DNA from 3 places in the Pectobacterium parvum genome. Region 3 is predicted to be linked to each of the others. Evidence: predicted binding sites of a transcription regulator. Region 3 holds the regulator's gene; each other region holds the start of a gene.

Region 1 (3,282 bases), 1.5 Mb from region 3:
CGATTTGCCCCTTAATCTGAAAGCCGGTCGCGCCTAGTGCGGTTGCCACAGCAATCGCAATGTCACCACCGGATAAATACAGTCCGCCCGGCAGACGCCGGTTAGCACTGTCCGCAGTCAGGCTGTCTAGCGCCTGAACAATATTGCGCGTAAGTTCCCCCAGAGAGTGGCTGATCGTTTCGCCAAGCTGCTGTCGGCTGAGCCCAAGCTGCTGGCACCGCGCGTCGATCTCGAAGCGCTGATTTTCGTTATGACAGGGTCGAATAATGCAGTGATTACCCTTCATCAGCGCCTTCACTGCGTCCTCACACTGGGATGCCATGACGGTGGATGAATCGGCTGAAAAGAGTGCGTTGATATCGATCTCAACCAGCGTGACATCGCTGCGCAGCCTGACGGCCGCAATCTGTTTTTGAGCGATATCGCTCATCGACCCGACGACAGCCAGCAGCGGCCTTTCTGTCTTACGCGTAAAATTCTGCGCATTCGCCAGCGCTTCACTCAGGCCCGCCGAGCCGACCAGCAAAGGGCGAAACGGCAACGTTCTGGCAGCATCAACGATATGTGTCAGATCGCCCTGCTCGCCCGTATCAAGAATAATCAGACGTACGCCTTCGTCCGCCAGTTGCTGCAAACGGTGGGCTAAATTGGCCTGACGGACGTCATCAAGGTGTATTTCCGCCACGGGTAAAGCGGTTTGCTCTGCCAGACGGGCAGCGATAGAAGCAGAGGTCACCGGCGTTTTGGGATCGCTGGCAAATTCCGTGTCGGTAAGCAGACGGCCATTCACCCAGACTTCACCTTTGCGGGTCACACGCCCTAGCGTCGGCGATGCCGCAGCAATCAGCGCGACGGGCACGTCTGCCGCAGACAGTGCGGCAGCGATTTCCGCCCCCAGATTCCCACGCAGCGTCGAGTCAATTTTCTTGATAATCCAGCCTTGTCCACCGGCTGCCTGCCAGGCTGCAACCGCTTCGGCGGTGCGTTGAGACGCCACGTCGTCACGCACCGCACGGCTATCGGTGTTGATCACCACCGCATCACCCAGTAAATCCGCATGCAGTTTATTAACGTCAAATACGACGCTAACCCGCGCGCCCTGCTGCGCCAAACCGACGCCCGCATCATTGGCACCCGTAAAGTCATCAGCGACCACTAATACCTGTTCTGCTGATTGCTGCACGTTTGACATACTTCATCCCCGGTTCATGATTACCTGATAATGATTATATTGAATCACATTTGATTATATGTGAGCAATATCAAATTATTTAAAAGGAATTTCACCTATAAATTATCACCACGATGTGGCAAATGGCGTTTAGACGTGATGAGAACCACGTCATTTGACTGAAAGCAATCACCATCGCAACCATTATCATCATAGCGATAACGCTCTGGCGAAAGAGAAAAGGCAAGGTAATAAGCATGAACATCAATAGCACTATCCTCAGCGGTTACCGGGTACTTCAGGACATTAGTCACCTGTTGGCAGCGAAACAGCACGTTTTATTTGTCACCGACAAAAACATCGTCGGGCTGCCTGACGTTCAGGCGCTGATCGCACAAGTTAAGCAAGCCGTTCCGCAGGTTCTGTTGGTTGATCATGTTCCTGCCGAACCAAGCCAGCACGACGTTGCCCAGATATTGAGCCAACTCAATCAAATCCAAACCGATCTGGTCATCGGCGTGGGCGGCGGCAGCGTACTGGACGTCGCCAAACTGCTTTCCGTACTGTGCGCGGGCGATGAAACCGTCACGCTGGATAGCCTGCTGGCAGGAGAGAAACCGACTCGCCGCACGACATCCCTGCTTATCCCGACCACCGCAGGAACCGGCTCAGAAGCCACACCGAATGCCATTCTGGCAATCCCGGAAAAAGAGACCAAAGTCGGCATTATTACGCCAGTGATGCTGCCGGACTACGTTGCACTGGTGCCGGAGCTGACCATCAGCATGCCGTCGCATATCGCTGCTTCAACCGGTATCGATGCGCTCTGCCACCTGATCGAGTGCTTCACCTCGACGATTGCCAACCCGGTCAGCGACAACTACGCGCTGATTGGCCTGAAAAAGCTGTTTGCCAACCTCGAAACCTCCGTGCGCGAGCCGAGCAACATGGAAGCCAAGCTGAACATGCTGTGGGCGTCCTACTACGGCGGTGCCGCCATTGCCCACTCCGGTACGCACTTGGTTCACGCCATGTCTTACCCGCTGGGCGGCAAGTACCACATCCCGCACGGCGTGGCGAACGCCATCCTGCTCGCCCCTTGCATGCGTTTCGTGCAGGACGCCGCACAGGAGAAATTCGCACAGGCGTATGACCTGCTGCCGGATGCCGATCTGACGCTCAGTACAGCGGAAAAAGCACAGGCGCTGGTGACCTACTTCAGCGAATTGGTTAAACGACTCAACCTGCCTAACACCTTACAGCAGCTCGGCGTCGAAAAAGACCACCTGCCGTACCTGGTTGATGCCGCGTTACAGGTTCAGCGCCTGATGAAAAACGTGCCGACACAGGTCAGCGCCGACGACGTCCGTGAGGTTTATCTGACGCTGTTTTAAAGCGCGCGGATTTAGGTAGAACGGTTTTAACTTTTCATCTTTTTGATTACGTGTCACGAGGAAGAACAATGAGTAAAAATATTACCGGCGTACTAACTGCCATCGTCACGCCGTTTGATAACCAGGGCGAATTTAACCCCGCTGCTATGCGTCTTCAGGTTCAGCGCCAGATGCGCTACGGCAACGGTATTTTTTGTAACGGCACCAACGGTGAGTTTTTCGTGCTGCACACCGATGAGAAAGTCGCCGTCACTGAAACCTGCGTTGATGAAGTTGCCGGAAAAGTGCCGGTTGTTGGCCACATCGGTGAAATCTCCACGCGGGAAACCATCAAGCTCGGCAAGCGCATCGCCGCGCTGGGTGTCGATGCCGTTTCGGTCATCACCCCCTATTTCATCCCACTCAAACAAGAAGAACTGATCGCCCACTACACCGCCGTCGCCGATGCGCTGACTGTGCCGGTGTTTCTCTACAACATTCCTGCACGCACGGGGAATACGCTGGCGCCGGAAACCGTCCGCACGCTGGCGGATCACCCGAACATCATCGGCATTAAAGACAGCGCAGGCAGCTATGAAAGCCTGAGCGGTTATGTGCAAGCGGTGAAAGGTGTACAGGGTTTTAACGTACTGAATGGCCCAGACTCGCTCATTCACCAGGGCTTTGTTGACGGCTGCTCCGCCTGTATTTCCGGGCTGGCTAACGTGGCACCGGAAC
Region 2 (3,282 bases), 430 kb from region 3:
ATTCAGGAACACATTGCCTGCACCCAGTTGGAACAGGTTAGTCTGTGCGTCGGCTAGAGCAGCAGGTGCTGACGTCACGACGGCTTCAGACTTCACGGCACCCTGTGCTGCGGTAAGACGTGCTACCAGATCGCTATACAGACCGCTATCAAGGAAGTTAGTCAGAGAAATGTGCTGTGCCTGCGGCGCATGACGCATCGCACGTTCGGTCAGATCGCGGTGCGTAATCACCAGATCGACATCGTCCGGCAGACTATTGATCGCGCTGTTAGTCACCGAAATGTTGGCCAGCCCGGCATCCTGAACCTTCTTACGCAGCACACCCGCACCCATCGCGCTGGAACCCAGACCGGCGTCACACGCTACGATGATTTTACGCACGGTGCTCATATCACCGCTGACACCAGCGTTAGTCGCCGTGCCTTTAGAAGACGCTTTCATTTCCTGCATGCGGCGCGTTGCGTCGCCCAGGTCTTCTTCTTTTTGCTTGGTGCTTTTCAGCAGAATCGCCGACACAAGGAAGGACACTGCGAAAGCCGCTGCGATGGCCGCGAGGTTAGCGAAGTAAGCGCCTTTTGGCGTCATCGCCAGCACCGCCAGAATGGAACCTGGAGACGCAGGAGAAACCAAACCGCCACCCAGCACGCTCAGCGTAAACACGCCGGTCATCCCACCCAGAATCACCGCAATAATCAGACGCGGATTCATCAGCACATAAGGGAAGTAGATTTCGTGAATCCCGCCCAGGAAGTGGATAATCGCCGCACCTGGTGCTGACTCTTTCGCGTTACCACGACCGAAGAACATGTAAGCCATCAGCACGCCCATACCCGGGCCTGGGTTCGCTTCGATCAGGAAGAAAATAGATTTGCCGGTTTCCGTCGCCTGCTGAATGCCCAGCGGTGAGAAGATACCGTGGTTAATGGCGTTGTTCAGGAACAGGATTTTCGCCGGTTCAACGAAGATGGACGTAAGCGGCAGCAGGTTATTCTGTACCATCAGGTTAACGCCGGAAGCCAGCACCTGAGAGAAGACTTCAACCAGCGGACCAATTGCCAAAAATGACAGGATGGCCAACAACATACCGATGATACCGGCAGAGAAGTTGTTGACCAGCATTTCAAAGCCGCTTTTGATTTTACCGTCGACCATGTGGTCAAAACGCTTGATCGCCCAGCCGCCCAACGGGCCCACAATCATGGCGCCGAGGAACATCGGGATATCCGTCCCGACGATCACACCCCTCGTCGTAATGGCACCCACCACACCACCACGCTCACCGAATACAAGACGTCCACCGGTATAACCAATCAGCAATGGCAGCAAATAGGTAATCATCGGACCGACGAGCTTCGCCAACGTTTCATTGGGGAACCAGCCGGTAGGGATAAACAGCGCGGTAATAATACCCCAGGCGATAAATGCGCCAATGTTGGGCATCACCATATTGCTGAGGAAGCGACCAAAGTTTTGCACTTTGATCTTAATATCTGGTGAAAGCATAAAAACACACCCCTATTGAAACGCGCTAACAATAAGAGCGCGTGGTAATTATCGTGAGACGGCGTGGCAATAAAAGCACCGATTACCACAAGAAGACTTCCGTCATTATTACTGTATGCAGCGCGGACTCTAACACGCTGTTTTCATACCGCAACTCCATGGCGGTAACGTGACAAAAATCACACAACCACCCTACATCAACGATACAAATAGGTGATTTACTTCACAAAAAATCGTTAAAAATGAAAAACTAAACAGATTTTTAGACAAACACCGCGCTTTATATGTGATTCAAGTCACACTTTACAGGCATGTATTTGTTTTATTTATGTGATGTTAATCACAATTTATTTTTACCCTCTCACCAGCCACACGCATCTTACCCAGAATAGCTCTCTGCCCTATTGCATCGCTAAAGTGCCGGAGCACGATGCGGTTAGGGATAATTCACGCCAGTTATTCCTCTGAGCGCATTCATTAAATTCTGCTGCTGTAGAGGTAGCGCTGCCACCATGCTGTTATATTGCGCCACCTGTTGCGGCGTACGGAATTGCACAGACGCGCCATTAAACACAGCCTGATCGCCCTGAGCCTGAAGGAAATCGCCGATCTGAATCAGGCTTTGTGCGAAGGCAATCGCATTCGGAATGGCGGGTAACAGCGCATTGGTGGGCTGTATTACCGTGCGTGCATACAACCGCTCATAGGGTATCTGCACCTCTTCGGGCTGTTTTAGCAGCCGGTGGGTGTTGTCCGCCTGCACTTTCGCCGCCTGCACATGCTGGCTCAACAGGTTCATTGCCCCGATGGATTGGCGAAGGTCGTCACGCTGCGTCAGATAGTCTTTAGGGACGCGAATGCGGGAAATTTGCCCCAGCATCGGCGTCAAACTGCCGGACACCGCCTGATTAAACTGCTGAGAAAAGGTGGTTAAAATCGCGTAATCGTTGGTGAAATTGCCAAAACTCTTCTTCTGCTCTTCCGTCAGTGTCGGCAATTTCCCATCCTGCTGCGACTGCACGCTTTGCAGGAACGCAACGAATGCCTTCCGCTGATCGGCTTCGCTGTCACCACAGGCAGCCAACTGCAATGCCGCCAGAATAACCAGAACTGGCAACAGCCAGCGTGAACGGTACGTCATCAGCCTTCTCATTCCCTACTCCTGTTATGCTTACTGCCCCGCCAGCCGTGCTTTACTCAGACAAAAACACGCTGACGACGGATTTTCCATGACAAGATTTTCTACGACATAAGCATAGTCGAATCAGGCCGGCTGTGCAGGAAAAGGCCAGGTCTGACAACGAATACCGATTGTTTAAGCATCGAGAGACACGGGACGACCATCGGATTTTGCCAACGGAGTCGCTGGTCGATACGGATCGAAACCACGGGGTGGGGGGACATCTGTAATGCGGAAAAAAATAACCCCCGAACGGGCGAACCGACTCGGGGGTTGGGATTACGTAACGCTATTGTCGTTATTGCAGGACGGAAATATCTGCAACCTGCAAGAACAGCTCACGCAGTTGGCTCAGCAGCGTCAGGCGGTTCACTCGAACCTGCTCATCTTCCGCCATGACCATCACCTGATCGAAGAACGCATCGACAGGCTCACGCAGTGAGGCCAGCTCAACCAGCGCTTCCTGATAGCGACCTTCAGCGAACAGCGGCGTCAGTTTGTCGCGCAGCACGACAAGGTGCGTGGCCAGCGTAATTTCTGCCGCGTCTTTCAATACGGCAGCATTGACGCTCTCGTTCAGCGTATCGGTAGACTTCGCC
Region 3 (3,282 bases):
TCACTAATGAGCCTGCGCTACGCCTCGCCAGCAAATTGATTGATGCTACTTTTGCCGACCGCGTGTTCTTTGTTAACTCCGGTGCTGAGGCTAACGAAGCTGCCTTTAAGCTGGCACGTCACTATGGGATTAAACGCCATAGTCCGTATAAAACCAAGATCATCGCCTTCTACAATGCATTCCATGGTCGGACGCTGTTCACCGTCTCGGTCGGCGGACAGCCTAAATATGCCGACGGTTTCGGGCCTAAGCCTGCCGATATTGTTCATGTTCCCTTCAACGATCTGGCTGCTGTTAAAGCGGTGATGGACGATCACACCTGTGCGGTTGTACTGGAGCCGATTCAGGGGGAAGGGGGGATTACGCCCGCTACGCCTGAGTTTTTACAAGGCGTTCGCGATCTGTGCGATCAGCACAAGGCGCTGCTGGTGTTTGATGAAGTGCAGAGCGGAATGGGGCGCACTGGCAAACTATTCAGCTACATGCACTACGGCATTACGCCAGATATCCTCACAACGGCTAAAGCATTGGGCGGTGGTTTCCCGATTAGCGCGATGCTGACGACGGAAGAGATCGCATCGGCCATGACGGTTGGGGTACACGGCACCACTTATGGCGGCAACCCGCTGGCCTGTGCGGTGGCGGAAGCTGCGCTGGATATTATTAACACACCAGAAGTGCTATCAGGTGTGGCGGATCGCCACGATCGCTTTGTTAGTGAGCTTGAGAAAATCAATCAGCAGTGCGGAATATTCGAGCAGGTTCGCGGTATGGGGCTGCTGCTGGGTGCCGAACTGAAACCGCAATGGCATGGTCGCGCGGGCGAGTTTCTGGCTGCGGCAACGTCTCAGGGGCTTATGGTGCTGATGGCTGGGCCGAACGTAATCCGCTTCGTACCATCTTTGATTATTGATGAAGAGGATATTGCGCAGGGGATGGCGAAATTCGCTAAAGCCGTCGCGCAGGTCGTTAACGCAGCAAACTGATTATGCTCTCAAAAGATCAGCCATAAAAAAACGTAGGGAACGTTTTTCAACGTCGCTTGCGACGACCCGCAGGGTGGCGAGCAGGAAGCTCGCCATAAAAAAAGCGTGAGGCCAAGGCTTCACGCTTTTTTTATTGGTAGGGTACCGCGACAGGGGTTTAGCGAGTGCCGTAAACGACAATCGTTTTACCGTGTGCAGAGATCAGGTTCTGGTCTTCTAACATTTTCAGAATGCGGCCCACGGTTTCACGCGAGCAGCCAACGATTTGCCCAATTTCCTGACGGGTAATTTTTATTTGCATGCCATCTGGATGTGTCATGGCATCAGGTTGTTTGGCCAGGTTGAGTAGGGTTTGGGCAATACGGCCAGTCACATCAAGGAAGGCGAGGTTGCCGACTTTTTCAGAGGTAACCTGAAGTCTGTTTGCCATTTGTGCAGACAGACGCATGAGGATATCCGGGTTAACCTGGATGAGTTGGCGGAATTTTTTATAGGAAATTTCAGCCACTTCACAGGCGGTTTTTGCCCGAACCCAGGCGCTGCGTTCCTGACCTTCTTCAAACAGGCCGAGCTCGCCGATAAAATCGCCCTGATTGAGGTAGGAGAGAATCATTTCCTTGCCTTCTTCATCTTTGATTAGCACTGCGACAGAGCCTTTCACGATGTAGTAAAGCGTTTCTGCTTTTTCACCTTGGTGAATCAGCGTGCTCTTCGATGGATACTTGTGGATATGACAATGGGAAAGGAACCATTCGAGAGTTGGATCTGTTTGCGGTTTGCCGAGAACCATTCGCTATCATCCTCTGTTGTAATTCACTGCGCAAATTACAGGGGTCAGAGTTCCCTGTACGGCGTGTTTAACTGCTAAAAAAATAAAATTCAGTCTAGGCAGAATGACGTCAGGGAATATACTGAAACCTCTGTACCCTTTATTTTCCGGTTGCTGCCTTGCCGCACCGTAAAAATGGCTGGGTATGTCTGGCCAGGTCATCATCTTCTTCGTTTCTGGGTTTGTCCAGAAAAGGTCTATTCTATTTTCGTTTTAACACAGCTTTAAGGACGTGTCTTGTGTTGTCTCGCTTCAGCATGACAAAGCGCTGATTAACGCTGGTTTTTGTACAGTAACGGTATAAATTTTCAAAAAATTTTTAGTGGAGAGGCATCATGCAGGCACGGGTAAAATGGGTTGAAGGCTTAACGTTTTTGGGCGAATCCGCATCAGGACATCAGATATTGATGGACGGCAATTCCGGTGATAAAGCGCCGAGTCCGATGGAAATGGTGTTGATGTCCGTAGGGGGATGCAGCGCGATTGATGTGGTGTCGATTCTGCAAAAAAGCCGCAACGATGTAGCGGATTGTGAAGTGAAATTAACGTCAGAACGTCGGTCAGAAGCGCCGCGTTTATTCACCCATATCAATCTGCATTTTATCGTGACGGGAAAAGGATTGACCGACAAAGTTGTCGAGCGAGCCGTCGCACTGTCGGCAGAAAAATACTGCTCAGTAGCATTGATGCTGGGCAAAGCCGTTGAGGTGACGCACAGCCACGAAATTAGAGTGCTGGCATAATCCCTGTCTCTGGGCACTAATTCTGGTCACTTAAGCCTGTTATTAGGGGAAACACAGGGGGTGGTTCCCGTAGGGAGGCCTCACCCCTGTGGTCGCCCCGTGTATCTCGATGCTTATTCGATCGTTTTCCCTTCAATTAACCGCTGCACCAGCGGTGCCATGATTAATTCCATCGCCAATCCCATCTTCCCACCGGTAACGACCAGCGTGTTGATGTGGGAGATAAAGGAACCCTGCAACATAGCGAGCAGATAGGGGTAATCAATATTATCCAACCCCTGAAAATGAATCACGACGAAGCTTTCGTCCAATGAGGGAATCGATTTGGCGGCGAACGGGTTGGAGGTGTCCACGGTGGGCACGCGCTGGAAGTTGATGTGTGTGCGAGAGAACTGTGGCGTGATATAGGTGATGTAGTCTTCCATTGAGCGGACGACGGAATCCATCACCGCTTCACGCGAGTGGCCGCGCTCATTAACGTCACGAATCAGCTTTTGAATCCATTCCAGGTTGACGATCGGCACCACGCCGACGAGCAAATCGACATGCTGTGCCACGTCGTTTTGCTCGGTGACCACGCCGCTGTGCAATCCTTCATAGAACAGGATATCGGTGGGTTCTGGCATCGGCTCCCACGGCGTGAACGTCCCAGGAACCTGATTATAGGGAATGGCTTCATCGTAGGTATGAAGGTATTTACGCGTCTGGCCACGCCCGTGCAGGC

Evidence for each region. The regulator CRP, encoded in region 3, controls carbon source genes, mostly activating them, when cyclic AMP is high. The targets are predictions, from matches to a motif close to ATGTGANNNNNNTCACAT.
Region 1: LOZ86_RS17825 (iron-containing alcohol dehydrogenase) is a predicted target of CRP. The motif match lies at 1,251-1,268, and genes of this name have one in related genera.
Region 2: LOZ86_RS01200 (PTS mannitol transporter subunit IICBA) is a predicted target of CRP. The motif match lies at 1,715-1,732, and genes of this name have one in related genera.

What each region holds. Positions count from the first base shown of each region.
Region 1 is NZ_CP087392.1:3,950,364-3,953,645, forward strand. Features, by position in the region: gene dtnK (D-threonate kinase) at 1-1,192, opposite strand, end outside; gene LOZ86_RS17825 (iron-containing alcohol dehydrogenase) at 1,429-2,565, shown strand; gene LOZ86_RS17830 (dihydrodipicolinate synthase family protein) at 2,634-3,282, shown strand, end outside.
Region 2 is NZ_CP087392.1:277,195-280,476, reverse strand. Features, by position in the region: gene LOZ86_RS01200 (PTS mannitol transporter subunit IICBA) at 1-1,503, opposite strand, end outside; gene LOZ86_RS01195 (DUF3053 domain-containing protein) at 1,940-2,656, opposite strand; gene glyS (glycine--tRNA ligase subunit beta) at 2,982-3,282, opposite strand, start outside.
Region 3 is NZ_CP087392.1:703,044-706,325, forward strand. Features, by position in the region: gene argD (bifunctional acetylornithine/succinyldiaminopimelate transaminase) at 1-986, shown strand, start outside; gene crp (cAMP-activated global transcriptional regulator CRP) at 1,144-1,776, opposite strand; gene LOZ86_RS03105 (OsmC family protein) at 2,151-2,558, shown strand; gene LOZ86_RS03110 (phosphoribulokinase) at 2,672-3,282, opposite strand, start outside.